Regions from separate parts of the Streptosporangium sp. NBC_01755 genome, predicted to be linked through region 2. Evidence: predicted binding sites of a transcription regulator. Region 2 holds the regulator's gene; the other holds the start of a gene.
What was found. Region 2 encodes HrcA, which represses chaperone genes, less so after heat shock. Its sites were predicted from a motif close to TTGGCACTCTCNNNNNGAGAGTGCCAA; they were not measured.
Positions count from the first base shown of each region.

Region 1: groL (chaperonin GroEL) is a predicted target of HrcA. The motif match lies at 3,435-3,461, and genes of this name have one in related genera.

Region 1 covers NZ_CP109131.1:2,908,370-2,915,617, reverse strand. The annotation lists gene OG884_RS13375 (S1 family peptidase) at 1-614, shown strand, start outside; SAM riboswitch class I at 884-1,025, shown strand; gene thrC (threonine synthase) at 1,040-2,332, shown strand; gene OG884_RS13365 (MoaD/ThiS family protein) at 2,355-2,630, shown strand; gene OG884_RS13360 (cold-shock protein) at 2,985-3,185, shown strand; gene groL (chaperonin GroEL) at 3,572-5,197, shown strand; gene OG884_RS13350 (HelD family protein) at 5,401-7,248, opposite strand, start outside.
Region 2 covers NZ_CP109131.1:5,628,919-5,636,166, reverse strand. The annotation lists gene OG884_RS26915 (histidine triad nucleotide-binding protein) at 1-61, opposite strand, end outside; gene OG884_RS26910 (SigE family RNA polymerase sigma factor) at 345-824, shown strand; gene OG884_RS26905 (hypothetical protein) at 821-1,516, shown strand; gene OG884_RS26900 (16S rRNA (uracil(1498)-N(3))-methyltransferase) at 1,709-2,440, opposite strand; gene dnaJ (molecular chaperone DnaJ) at 2,552-3,688, opposite strand; gene hrcA (heat-inducible transcriptional repressor HrcA) at 3,703-4,716, opposite strand; gene OG884_RS26885 (hypothetical protein) at 4,900-5,640, shown strand; gene OG884_RS26880 (DUF3097 domain-containing protein) at 5,699-6,514, shown strand; gene OG884_RS26875 (DUF4870 domain-containing protein) at 6,657-7,160, shown strand; gene hemW (radical SAM family heme chaperone HemW) at 7,174-7,248, opposite strand, start outside.

The sequences.
Region 1 (7,248 bases), 2.7 Mb from region 2:
GGTCCGGCTCCACCACCGACTGGCACTGCGGCCTCATCCGGCAACTCAGTGCCAGCGTCACCTACCCCCAGGGCACCATCCACGGGCTGACCCGTACCAGTGTCTGCGCCGAGCCGGGCGACTCGGGTGGCTCGTTCATCTCGGTGGACCAGGCCCAGGGGGTCACCTCCGGTGGCTCCGGCAACTGCACCACCAGCGGTATCACCTACTTCCAGCCGGTCAACGAGATCCTCGCCGCCTACGACCTGACCCTGCTGACCAACGACATGGCCCACCCACCAGGTGTCGTCGCGCCTGATCCGAAGACCTGCGCCGGCTATCCGAAGACCTACACCGGCACGCTGAACGACGGTCAGTCCGTCTCGCAGCCGAGCCGCTACTACCGGGCCGCCGTCACCGGCACGCACTCCGCCTGCCTGGACGGTGGTGAAGGCGTCGACTTCGACCTCTACCTCCAAAGGTGGCAACGGTCGGTCTGGGTCACCGTCGCCACCTCCGAGGGCGCGGGTCCCGACGAGCAGATCAGCTACATCGGCCTGCCCGGCTTCTACCGCTACCGCCTGGTCTCCGCGAGCGGCTCCGGCCCCTACACGCTGAAAGCGAAGTCCCCCTGACCCGCCTCTCGCGGTCCTTCACGGTCCGCGCGCGCTCCTTTCGCGGTCCTTTCCTGGTCCTTTCGCGGTCCGGGCAGGGCGCGGGAGGTTCCACGGGACGTCCGCCGTGAGCGGTGTCTTCCGGCAACGAGGGGACGCGTCCTGTGGTCCAGGGCGGTATGTCCGGCAGGTAACACGCCATGTCTCGTACAGTGAGACAAGTGGTCGGGGTCGCGCCACGTCGGGGTAGAGTGCTTAAGGCCTGCATGTCAGGTTTCCAACTGAATATTTGCTCATCCAGAGGGGTGGAGGGATCGGCCCTGCGAAGCCCCGGCAACCATCCCGGTCAAGACTCGTGATCTGAACGAGGTCAACCGGGACAGGTGCCAATTCCGGTCTGTGACCAGGGTGGTCCGCAGACGAAGATGAGGGAAAGGCCTCGCTTCATGGCGCTCGCAAGCACTGAGAATCCCACCGTCTCGCCCGGTCATGCCGAAGACGCGCAAAACCAGCGCTTCGGTCCCGCCGTGGCACTGTCCTGTCGCGAGTGCGGTGCCCGCTACGACCTCGGCCCGAGCTTCGCCTGTGCCGAGTGTTTCGGACCCCTTGAGATCGCCTACGACTTCGGGCGGGTGACCCGGGAGCAGATCGCCGAGGGGCCGGCCAACATCTGGCGTTACCGCTCGCTGCTGCCCGTCCCCGCCGACGTGGCCTCCAAGCCCAACATGGAGCCCGGCTGGACCAGGCTCGTCAACGCGGGCAACCTCGCTCGCGAGCTGGGCATGCGCTCGCTGCACGTGAAGGACGACTCCGGCAACCCCACGCACTCTTTCAAGGACCGTGTGGTGGCCATCGCCGTCGAGGCGGCCCGCAACTTCGGCTTCCACACGCTCTCCTGCTCCTCCACCGGCAACCTGGCCGGCGCCGCCGCCGCCGCCGCCGCGCGGGCCGGGCTGGACGCCTGCGTGTTCATCCCCGCCGACCTGGAGCACGCCAAGGTCGTCATGGCCTCCGTGTACGGGGGCAGGCTCATCGGTATCGAGGGCACCTACGATGATGTGAACCGCTTCTGCTCGGAGCTCATCGGCGATGAGCTGGGCGAGAAGTGGGGCTTCGTCAACGTCAACCTCCGGCCGTACTACGCGGAGGGCTCCAAGACCTTGGCGTACGAGATCGCCGAGCAGCTCGGCTGGCGCGTTCCCGACCAGATCGTCGTGCCGGTCGCATCGGGCTCACAGCTCACGAAGATCGATAAGGGTTTCAAGGAGCTGATCGAGCTCGGCCTCGTCGAGGACAGGCCGTACAAGATCTTCGCGGCCCAGGCCGAGGGGTGCTCCCCGGTCTCCGCCGCCTACAAGGCGGGCCACGACGTGATCCGCCCGGTGAAGCCGGACACGATCGCCAAGTCGTTGGCGATCGGCAACCCTGCCGACGGCCCGTACGTGCTGGATATCGCCCGCCGCACCGGCGGCGCGGTCGAGGACGTCACCGACCCCGAGATCGTCGACGCGATCCGGCTGCTGGCCAGGACCGAGGGCATCTTCGCCGAGACCGCCGGAGGCGTCACCGTCGGGGTGCTCCGCAAGCTGGTCGCGGAGGGAAGGCTCGACCCGGAAGCGGAGACCGTGGTTCTCAACACCGGAGACGGTCTCAAGACCCTCGACGCGGTGGCCGCCGAGGCGCGCCCCACCGCTGTGATTCGCCCCTCTCTTGACGCATTTCGTGCGGCAATCGCCTAGAAATCGTGAAAGGTACTGAATTATGAGCGTTTCTGTGCGGATTCCGACGATTCTCCGGACTTACACTGGCGGTGCTGCCGAGGTGAGCGGAGAAGGTGAGACCCTGCGCGACGTCCTTCAGAAGCTTGACGCGGACTTCCCGGGGATCGGCGCCCGAATTTTTGATGAAACGGGTAAGATCCGCCGTTTTGTCAACGTCTATGTGGGAGATGAGGACGTCCGTTTCGTCGACAACCTCGACACGGCAACGCCCTCCGGTGTCCAGGTCTCCATCATCCCGGCGGTCGCCGGGGGCTGAGCCCGCTGCCCGACTCGCCCCGGTCGCACCCGGCTTCCCTCCCGGGGCGCCCGCGACGCCTCTCCACGACACCCGCCCGGCTCCGGCCGCGTGCGGGTGTCGTGCTTTGTGGCGCGGGCCGGTATTCGCCAGGGGGAAAGATAATGTAATCTTTAACTAACTAATAGTGATAGTCAAACTATGTTCTCGCGCTAAATGCTCTTGTAAAGAACTAGTTTGGTGCTTGACTCTGTTGCCCTACCGGTTCCCACAGGTATGGTCGAGGGCGATCGATGTGGCGAAGTCCGCCCCGGAGATTGAGGACTTCGCGAGAGGAATGGGCGTCGTCCTTAAGTCCAGTAAGAGGAGTCGCAAGTGGCGCAGGGCACCGTCAAATGGTTCAACGCGGACAAGGGCTACGGCTTCATCGCGGTAGACGGTGGTAAGGATGTGTTCGTCCATTACTCCGCGATCATGATGGATGGCTACCGTGCACTCGAGCAGGGCCAGCGGGTCGAGTTCGAGATCACCCAAGGGCAGAAGGGCCCCCAGGCGGAGTCCGTCCGGGCGGTCTGACGCGGCCGTCCCGTGAACTCGCCGGGAGGAGCCGGTGGATCCCGCGACAGTGCGGTCCGCTGGATCCTCACCCCCTAGGTCCGGCTCGCCTCCCCGATCGGCGGGCCGGGCCTTCGCTTTGCGCGGAACGCACACCGACATGACGCGGAGCATGCGCTGACGTGGCCCGGAGCGGATGTCCGCTTCGGGCGCGGCGCAGGTCAAGGGATCGTGGCTTGCACTCGACAGGGTAGAGTGCTAAACACATTGTTGGCACTCGCACATAGAGAGTGCCAACCCTGGATCGAGGCGATGGGGCCCACCGAACGGAGTCGTGGGCCCACATGCCGTCGCGGGCGTCGGCTCGGTCCGGTGCAAGCCACCCTGTCTCTGGGAGGTCTAGCCGTATGGCAGCCAAGATGATCGCGTTTAACGAGGACGCCAGGCGCGGTCTCGAGCGTGGCATGAACCAGCTCGCGGACGCCGTCAAGGTGACCCTCGGCCCCAAGGGCCGAAATGTCGTTCTGGAGAAGAAGTGGGGCGCCCCCACCATCACCAACGATGGTGTCTCCATTGCGAAGGAGATCGAGCTCGAAGACCCGTGGGAGAAGATCGGGGCCGAGCTCGTCAAGGAGGTCGCCAAGAAGACCGATGACGTCGCGGGTGACGGCACCACCACCGCCACCGTGCTCGCTCAGGCTCTCGTACGCGAGGGTCTCCGCAACGTCGCCGCCGGCGCCAACCCGATGTCCCTGAAGAAGGGCATCGAGGCCGCCGTCGAGCGCGTGTCGGAGGAGCTGTCCAAGCTGGCCAAGGACGTGGAGACGAAGGCGCAGATCGCCTCCACCGCATCCATCTCCGCGGGCGACCCGCAGATCGGCGAGATGATCGCCGAGGCGATGGACAAGGTCGGCAAGGAAGGCGTCATCACCGTCGAGGAGAGCAACACCTTCGGCCTTGAGCTTGAGCTCACCGAGGGTATGCGCTTCGACAAGGGCCTCACCTCGATGTACTTCGTGACCGACCCGGAGCGTATGGAGGCCGTCCTTGACGACCCGTACATCCTGGTCGTCAACTCCAAGGTGTCCGCCAACAAGGACCTGCTCCCGGTTCTCGACAAGGTCGTGCAGGCCGGCAAGCCGCTGCTGATCATCGCCGAGGATGTCGAGGGCGAGGCCCTGGCCACCCTGGTCGTCAACAAGATCCGCGGTCTGTTCCGCTCGGTCGCCGTCAAGGCGCCCGGCTTCGGTGACCGTCGCAAGGCCATGCTGGGCGACATCGGCATCCTCACCGGTGCCCAGGTCATCAGCGAGGACCTCGGCCTCAAGCTGGAGTCCACCACCCTGGACCAGCTCGGCCGTGCCCGTCAGGTCATCGTCACCAAGGACGAGACCACCATCGTCGACGGTGCCGGCGACGCCGAGCAGATCGCCGGCCGGGTCAACCAGATCCGCGCCGAGATCGACAACACCGACTCCGACTACGACCGCGAGAAGCTCCAGGAGCGTCTCGCCAAGCTGGCCGGCGGCGTGGCCGTCATCAAGGCCGGCGCGGCGACCGAGGTCGAGCTCAAGGAGCGCAAGCACCGCATCGAGGACGCCGTTCGCAACGCGAAGGCGGCCGTCGAGGAGGGCATCGTTCCCGGCGGTGGCGTGGCTCTGCTGCAGGCCGGCGCCAAGGCGTTCGACAAGCTGGAGCTCTTCGGTGACGAGGCCACCGGCGCCGCGATCGTCAGGAAGGCCCTTGAGGAGCCGCTGAAGCAGATCGCCGTCAACGCCGGCCTTGAGGGCGGCGTCGTCGTGGAGAAGGTGCGTAACCTTCCCCCGGGTGAGGGCCTCAACGCCGCCACCGGCGAGTACGTCAACCTGTTCGAGACGGGCATCATCGACCCGGCCAAGGTGACGCGTTCCGCCCTGCAGAACGCGGCGTCCATCGCGGCGCTGTTCCTCACCACCGAGGCCGTCATCGCCGAGAAGCCCGAGAAGGCCGGAGCCGCCCCCGCCATGCCCGGCGGCGGCGACATGGACTTCTAAGTCCAACCGCTTTCACATAAAAGAGGCGACCCCGAGCTCTCGGGGTCGCCTCTTTTATGTGTTTTCCCGAGACGTCGTCCGTCGCTTGTCGTCGCATGTCCCCGCAGGGGGTGTTCTGACGGCCGTCGCCGGAGAGACCGTGAGCTGCGGCATTCGATCAGGCAGCCGCCGCGCGGAGTCGCGGGCTTTCGCCGATCAGACGGTCATCCAGCGAGCTGGGCGGGAAGCTCCCGGGCGTGCAGGACGGTCAGTGAGGTGACGGCCCGGGTCAGGACCACATACAGGCGGGCCAGGCCGCGGGGTTCGGCGTCGACGATGTCGGCGGGCTCGGCCACGATCACGTGGTCGTACTCCAGGCCCTTGGCCAAAGTCGCCGGGATGACCAGGAGACGGTGGTCCTCGACCGTGTCGGGGCTCAGCACCCGATGATCCAGGTGGGACAGGGCCTCGGACGCGGCACCCACCGAGGCGTCCGGGACGATGACGCCGATCGACCCCTCGCGGGCGAGCGCCTCCCGCGCGGCATGGGCCAGCGACGCGGCCAGGTCGGGCGTCGGCCGCACCGACAGGGAGCCCGCGCCGGGGCGCAGTGAACGGGGGGCGGCCAGATCCGGGGCGATGGAGGGCAGCAGCCTGGCCGCGTAGTCGAGGACCTCGCGGGGCACCCGGAAGCCGAGGGTCAGCTCGGTGACGGCGCCGTCCTCGAAGCCCAGATGTCGCAGGACGTCCGTCCAGGACCGGGCGGACCAGGGAGTGGTGCCCTGGGCGAGGTCGCCCAAGACCGTGGCGGAGCCGGTGCGGCAGCGCCGCCCGAGGGCCCGCAGCTGCATCGCCGACAGGTCCTGGGCCTCGTCCACGACCAGGTGGCCAAGCGGGACGGTCCGCTCGATCATGTCGCCCAGCTCGTCCATCAGCGCGCCGTCGGCCGCCGACCACTTCGCCGAGCGGAAGGATTTGGCAGGCTTGGGCCAGAGCAGCAGAGACCGCTCGGCGGCCGTGAGGTCGTCCTTGGCGGCGGCGGCGAGGAAGTCGGGGTCGCTGAACAGCCGGTGGAGCACCTGCTGCGGGGTCAGCTTGGGCCAGACCGCGTCCACGAGCTGCCGGACCGGCTTGGACCTGGCGACCGCGTCCTGCACCCGGTCGTCGGGAGACTCGCCGCGCTGCTCCATTCGGACGAGCACCAGGTGGGCGAGACGCTGGGCGAGCGTCGCGCGCCCCGGACCGTAGCGGGTGGTGCCGCGGAGCGAGGCGACGATCTCGCGAACCTCGTGGTCCGCCACCCGGTAGCGGTTGATCCCCTTGGTGAACAGCACGCCCTCGGTGGGCTTGACGACATGCGCCCACAGGGCACGCCGCAGTACGCCGACGATCCGCGCGTCGCCCTTGAGCGCGCCGACCGCGGGGTCCTCGGGCGCGGAGTGGTCGCCGAGGAGCCCGGCGACCGTGGTCTGGTCGACCTTGACCTCGCCCAGTGCGGGGAGGACCGAGGAGATGTAGGAGAGGAACGCCCGGTTCGGGCCGACGATCATCACGCCCGACCTGGCGAGCCGCTCGCGGTGCGTGAAGAGCAGGTAGGCGGCCCGGTGCAGGCCGACGGCGGTCTTCCCGGTGCCGGGGGCGCCTTGGACGCACACCGTCCGGCCCAGTTCGGAGCGGACGATCTCGTCCTGGTCGGGCTGGATCGTCGCGACGATGTCGCGCATCGGTCCCGAGCGGGGGCGCTCGATCTCCTCGGTGAGGATCCTGCTCTGGGCCAGGGCGGTGCCGCCCTGGTCGAGGCGCTCGTCCTCGTAGGCGGTCAGATCGCCGCGCTGGTAGCCGAACCGGCGGCGCAGCACGACACGCATCGGATCGGACGGGCTGGCCTGGTAGAAGGCCCGTGAGACAGGGGCGCGCCAGTCGATCACCAGGGGGCGGCTGCGGTCGTCGTGGACGTGCCTGCGCCCGACGTAGACCGTGCCGGGAAGATCGTCGCCCGCCTGGCGGTCGAGACGGCCGAAGAACAGGGGCGTGCCCGAGTGGTCGGCGAGCGCCGCGACCCGCTGATCCAG
Region 2 (7,248 bases):
CGATCTCCGCGGGAATCTCGCTGGCCACGATCTTGCAGAACAGGCAGTCGGCTTCGCTCACCATGCGGGCACCTTACCGCTTGAGGACGTTGTGAATCGGTGATGGTTCCCGTCGGCAAACAAAGATCCACCCAGATATGGTGGGTGTGCAAAACTTCAACCAAGACAGCCTTTGCGCATAGCACCATATGGCCGCCTGGCGAGGACACGACTGGGTCATGCCCCTTAATGAACCGGAAGAGCGTAAACCCTCTGGGAAGGCCGAGCGTCCCACTGATGTGATCACCGAGACCCTCGTGGCAGACAGATCGCTCGGGGCGGTGCCCGTCGGGTGGGATGCCGACATGGCCGTTACCGCGCTCTACAGCGCGCACTATCGGTCTCTTGTCCGTCTCGCCGTACTGCTCGTCCGCGATATGGCAACCGCGGAGGAGGTCGTGCAGGACGCGTTCGTCGCCATCCATGGCGCCTGGCGTCGCCTGCGCGACACCGACAAGGCACTGGCCTACCTGCGGCAGTCGGTCGTGAACCGATCACGTTCGGTGCTTCGGCACCGGGCGGTCGTCGAGAAGTACGCGCCCAAGGGCATGCCCGACGCGCCGAGCGCGGAGAACGGGGCGATCGGCGAGTTCGAGCGCTCCGCCGTCATCGAGGCGCTCCGCGGGCTGCCCGCGCGCCAGCGGGAGGCCCTGGTCCTGCGCTACTACGGAGACCTGTCCGAGGCGCAGATCGCCCACGCGATGGGCATCAGCAAAGGCGCGGTCAAGAGCCACACGGCTCGCGGCATGGCCGCCCTACGAACCTCACTGGAGCAACTGTCATGACCGACTCCCCGGATGAGTACGGCGAGCTGCTCCGCCGTGCGCTCAGCGCGGAGGCGAACTCGGTCGTTCCCTCCCCTGACGGGCTGGAGATAATTCGCGCCCGCATCGAGCGACGCGGGTTTCGCTGGCTGACGTGGTGGCGGACCGGAGCCTCCGTCGCCGGCGCGCTCCTCGTCGCGGCGACCGTCGTCATGGTGGTTCCCCAGTTCCGAGAACAGGTGATCCCCCAGGTGAGCACCGGCACGGTCAACTTCACCGAGTCGACGCCTCCTCCGGACGGATCCGCCACCTCAAGACCCCCGGCTCCGCCCCAGCCGTCGTCCGGCCCCGCCCAGCTCCCCACCATCGGCAGGCCGGAGGCAGGCGGCACCACGCTCCCGCCGACGCCCACACCGTCCAGGAGTACGACGCCCAGCACGAAGCCGACCTCCAAGGCGACCTCGGCGCCACCGACTCCCAGTCCGACGCCGACGCCCACCTGCCCCACGCCTCTCGACGATCCACCCGTCGACCCCAACGGGATCTCCAAGCAGTGTGAGGAGGCCGAGGCGACACCCGCACCGACGAGGACGCGGCCCCCGGCTCCCTCGGAGAGCCCGTGCTCGGCCGATGAGTGCGACACGTCGGACGACGTGTCGCCCCCGATGCCGACGGAGGCGAACGTCCCCGCGCCGATCCCGGTCAGCAGCTAGGGCACCGTCCGGCGGATCCTGCCGTGGCGAGGATCTGCAGGGTGGCCTCTCGGCGCGCAGATGGGGGCCTCGGCCTACCGTGGTGGCCGGCGGCAACGCGGCGGGGCGCCGTCCGACCGGCCGCGGCAGACAGAAGACCCAAGGGACCCCAAGGGACCCCAAGGGACAGGGCCAAGGGGCGCCGTCCGGGGATCACCAGCGGCCGCTGCGCGTCTGGAGCACCGCCGCCGCGACGACACCGGCCGTCGAGGTACGCAGCACCGTCGGCCCGAGCAGCGCCGGCACCGCCTTGACCTCGCGGAAGACGGCGATCTCCTCCTGCGACACCCCGCCCTCCGGGCCGACCACCACGACGATGTCGCCGCCCGCGGGGAGCGGAAGGCCGGACAGCGGGGAGGCGGCCTCCTCGTGCAGCACGACGCCGAGCGCCGCCGCCGACAGCAGGGCGGCGACCCCGGCGGTGGAGACGAGCTCCGTCACCTCGGGCAGGCGGAAGCGGCGTGACTGCTTGCCCGCCTCACGCGCCGTGGAGCGCCAGCGGGCCAGCGCCTTGGCCGCGCGCTCGCCCTTCCACTGGGTGACACACCTGGCCGCGGCCCAGGGGACGATCACGTCCACCCCCGCCTCGGTCATCATCTCCACGGCCAGCTCGCCCCGGTCGCCCTTGGGCAGTCCCTGGACCACGACCAGGCGAGGGGACGGCATGGGCACCTCGTGACGGCGCAGTACCTGGACCCGGAGCGAATCCCTGCCCGCCTCGATCACCACGCACTCGGCGACGGAACCCGCCCCGTCTGTCAGGTCAAGCCGCTCCCCGGCCCGCAGCCGCCGTACGGCCGCCGCGTGACGCCCCTCGGGGCCGCCGAAGACGAACTCCGGCCTGACCAGGTCGGCGGGTTCGGCCAGGAAGACCGGAACGGTCATGGGCCGTCGGGGCGGGCCGTATCGTGGCGACACGACCGGGAACGGGCCGCGTTGCCGCGGCGCGGCCAGGAACGGACCGCGCCACGCCCACGCGACCCGGGGCGCTCCGGGTCAGCGGCCATTGAAGGCATCCCGCAGCCGGGAGAAGAAACTCTGCTGCCCGGGGGCGAACTTGCCGGGCGGGCGCTCCTCGCCGCGAAGCCTGGCGAGCTCCTTCAGGAGGTCCTCCTGGACCGTGTCGAGACGGGAGGGGGTCTCCACGTTCACATGGATCAGCAGGTCGCCGCGGCCGGTCTCGTTCAGGCGCTGCACGCCGCGGCCGTAGAGCGGGATCGTCTGCCCCGACTGCGTGCCGGGACGGATGTCCAGATCCTCGGCGCCATCGAGCGTCTCCATGGTCAGGATGGTGCCGAGCGCCGCCGCGGTCATCGGGATCTGCACCGTGCAGTGCAGGTCGTCGCCGCGCCGCTCGAAGATCTCGTGAGGGCGCTCGACGATCTCCAGGAACAGGTCGCCGGGCGGGCCGCCACCCGGGCCGATCTCGCCCTCGCCGGCGAGCTGGATGTGGGTGCCGTCCTCCACCCCGGCCGGGATGCGGACCTTGATGGTCCGCCGGGTGCGGACCCGGCCGTCGCCGGAGCACTCCTGGCAGGGGTGGCGGATGATCGACCCGAAGCCACCGCACTGGGGACAGGGCCGGGAGGTCATCACCTGACCGAGGAAGGAGCGGGTGACCTGGGAGACCTCGCCCCGGCCATGACACATGTCACAGGTGTCGGGGTGGGTGCCGGCGGCGGCGCCGGAGCCCGTGCAGACCTCGCAGACCACCGCGGTGTCGACGACCAGCTCGCGGGTCGTGCCGAAGCCCGACTCCCGCAGGTCGAGCTCGACCCGGATTGTGGCGTTGCGCCCGCGACGGGCGCGCGAGCGGGGGCCGCGGCCACCGCCGCCGGCCGCGCCGAAGAAGGCGTCCATGATGTCGCTGAACGGGAAGCCCGCGCCGAAGCCACCGGCCCCCGCACCACCCGAGGCGAACGGGTCGGCACCCATGTCGTACATCTGCCGCTTGCTGGAGTCGGACAGGACCTCGTAGGCCTGAGTGATCTCCTTGAAGCGCTCCTGAGTCTCAGGGTCGGGGTTGACGTCGGGATGCAGTTCGCGCGCCAGGCGTCGGTACGCCTTCTTGATCTCTTCCGCACTGGCGTCACGGCGCACCCCGAGGGTGCCGTAGTAGTCGCTCTTAGCCACTTTTCGTTGACCTCTTATGATGCAGCCAGGATCTGGCTGACGTAGCGTGCCACCGCGCGCACCGCGCCCATCGTGACCGGGTAGTCCATACGCGTCGGGCCCAGCACACCGAGCCGGGCCAGTTGCTTGTCCCCAGAACCGTATCCGGCGGCGACGATAGACGTGCCCTGGAGTCCGGTGTAGGGGTTCTCCGAGCCGATCCGCACGGTCAGCGCCGACAGGTCGGAGGTCTCACCGAGCAGTCGCATGAGCACGACCTGCTCTTCCAGAGCCTCCAGCACATCGCGGAGCCCGACGGTGAAGTCGGCTCCCGCAAGGTTGGCGGCCCCGGCAAAAACAATCTTTTCATCGTGCCTGTCCACCAGGGACTCCAGCAGCACCGACAGGATCGTGGCCGCGAGCGGCCGGTCCTCTGCGGGCAGCCGCTCAGGCAGGTCGGCGACCTTGTCGGGGACGCTGGTGAGCCCGCACCCGTCGAGGGAGGTGTTGAGCACCGCTCGCAGATGGGCCACACGCTGCTCGTCCGCGACGTCGGGCAGCTCGACGACGCGCTGCTCGACCCGGCCGGTGTTGGTGATGAGCACGAACATCAGCCGGCGCTCGTTCAGCGGCACCAGCTCGACGTGCCGGACCGTCGAATTGGTCAGCGTCGGGTACTGCACCACGGCGACCTGACGGGTGAGCTGGGCAAGCAGCCGCACCGTCCGCATGACGACGTCGTCGATGTCCACCGCACCCGCGAGAAAGCTCTCGATGGCCTTACGTTCCGCGCTCGAGAGGGGTTTCACCTGCGAGAGCCGGTCGACGAAGAGCCGGTAGCCCTTGTCCGTGGGCACCCGGCCGGCGCTGGTGTGAGGCTGGGCGATGTAGCCCTGCTCCTCCAGCACCGCCATGTCGTTGCGGATCGTCGCCGGGGACACCCCCAGACTGTGCCGATCCGCGAGGGCCTTGGAGCCCACCGGCTCGTTGGTGGACACGTAGTCCTCGACGATGGCGCGAAGCACGGCGAGCTTCCGGTCGTCGACCAACGTGGTCACCTCCCTGCCTGCGTTCAAATGGGAAACACGAGGCCTGGCACTCTGTGTTCCCGAGTGCCAAGTGTACGGCCCCCGTGCGGAAGGCGCGATAAGCAAGAGCTGCGGATGATGATGCCAAGCCTTTGGCAAGTCAACTGCTATCGCGCTTCAAGCGGCCCCCTGCACAATTCGTACATGTCCAACGATTTTGGTTCTTTTCCGGGCGACGCCCCCCGCGGCCCCGGTTACGGCTCCCCCCAGCAGCCGTATGGCCAGCAGTCCCACCAGGGCGGCCCCTCCTACGGTTACGCACCTCCCGGCTACGGCGCCCCGCAGGGACCGCCGCCCACCGGGAAGATCAAACCCGGTATCGGGTGGATCGTCGGCGTGTGGCTGCTCGCCCTGCTCAGCATCATCGTCGGCATCGGCGGCTTCGCCGGTGGCGTGCTGGGTGCGGTCAACAGCGCGGCACCGACGAAGACGTTCGCCCCCGGCGAAAACGCGACGGTCACGCTCAACCCGGCGGACAAGCCGGCCATCTACGTCTCCACCAGCGGACCCACCAACTTCGAGTGCACGCTGACGGGTGGCACCGGCACGCCCCGCCTGCAGAAGCCGACCATCCAGCAGACCGTATCGGGCTCCAACGGCGTCGTCTGGGAGATGGGCCTGCAGATCGGCGTGGACCAGGCAGGCGACTACCAGGTCACCTGTACCGCCGACCCCGCGGAGGGCACCACGTTCGGCGTGGGCCGCGAACTCGCCGCCGAATCACTGGTCGGCGGGACGGTCGCCCTGTTCGCAGTGCCCTCCGCCGGGATCCTGCTGGCCATCATCGTGACGATCGTCGTACTGGTGAAGCGGAGCAACGCCCGCAAGCGCCGGGCCGCCGCGTCGGCGGGGCAGTGGGGGCAGCCGGGACCCTACGGCAGGTGACGCCCGCGTTTGCTAGCGTCCCAGGTGATCCCTGGCGAGAGATGGTGGGCGGTCGGTGATGTACGAGCGTGATGTTCTGGCGGGAGACTGGCGGCGCCCCCGCAGGGGGAGGATTACCCAGGTGCCCGCCGAGCTCGACCTGGTCGTCGAGGACGCCGACGGCGGCTTCTGCGGTGCCGTGGTGGCCTGCGACAAGGAGGCCGTCACCCTGGAGGACCGCTTCGGCCGCCGGCGGATCTTCCCCCTGGAGCCGGCCGCGTTCCTCCTGGAGGGCAAGACGGTGACGCTCGTGCGACCGGCCACCGCGCCGCGCGGCCCCCGGCGGAGCGCGTCGGGCTCCATCGCGGTGGAGGGCCTGCGGGCCCAGGTGGCCGGGGAGAGCCGGATCTACGTGGAGGGCGTGCACGACGCCGCGCTCGTGGAGAAGGTCTGGGGCCACGACCTGAGGGTCGAGGGTGTGGTCGTGGAGTATCTGGAGGGGATCGATCACCTGCCCTCCGTCGTCGAGGAGTTCGGCCCGGGCCCCGGCCGCCGCCTGGGTGTGCTCGTCGACCACCTGATCCCCGGTTCCAAGGAGAGCCGGATCGCCGCGCGGATCTCCTCACCTCACGTGCTGATCGTCGGGCACCCGTTCGTGGACGTCTGGCAGGCGGTCAAGCCGCAGGCGCTCAAGATCTCCTCCTGGCCGTCGGTGCCGCGCGGCGTGCCCTGGAAGGAAGGCGTCGTCGCCGCGCTGGGATGGCGGATGGAACCCGGCGACGCGTGGCGCCGCATCCTCGGATCGGTGACGACGTATACCGATCTGGAGCCCGAGCTGCTCGGTCCGGTCGAAGAGCTGATCGACTTCGTCACGGTTCCCGGCGAGGATGGCTAGTGTTCTGTTCCTCAACGGAGGGTGCGCACGCGCGGCCGAAAACCTGATGCTGTCAGGGTGGCCTCCCCGGCCGCCTGGGCCGGTGTGGATCTGTGCTTCCGATAAGGACGTCGCACTAGGCCGTCAACCCGTCAGGAGGGCCATGAGCGAGAATCTCGGGGAATCACCGGGCGAGGACCGGACAAGGCGCTTCGGCGCCCCTCCACCCGGCCAGTACGGTGGCCCCGGCCAGTACGGCGGGTACGACCAGTACGGCCAGTATGGCGGGTACGGCCAGCCGGCGGGTTACGGCTACCAGGCGCCGCCGGGAACCTACGGCCCGCGGCCCGACAGCGACGACACCACCATGGCGATGCTCGCCCACCTGCTGGGCCTGCTGACCAGCTTCGTCGGCCCGCTGGTGCTTTACCTCGCCAAGAAGGACGAGTCACCCTACGTGCGGGACCAGGCCGCCGAGGCCCTCAACTTCCAGCTCACGCTGTTGATCGCCTATTTCGTCTGCATGATCCTGGTGCTGGTGCTCATCGGCGTCGTGCTGATGTTCCTCCTCTGGATCGGGTCGATCATCATGGTGGTCATCGCCGCGGTGGCGGCCAACAGGGGGGAGAACCACCGCTATCCGATGAGCATCCGCTTCGTCGGCTGACCGGGGCCGGAGCTCAGGTGAGGTCGCGGACCAGGGCGTCTGCCAGCAGGCGTCCGCGCAGGGTGAGCACCGCCTGGCCCGCCTTGAA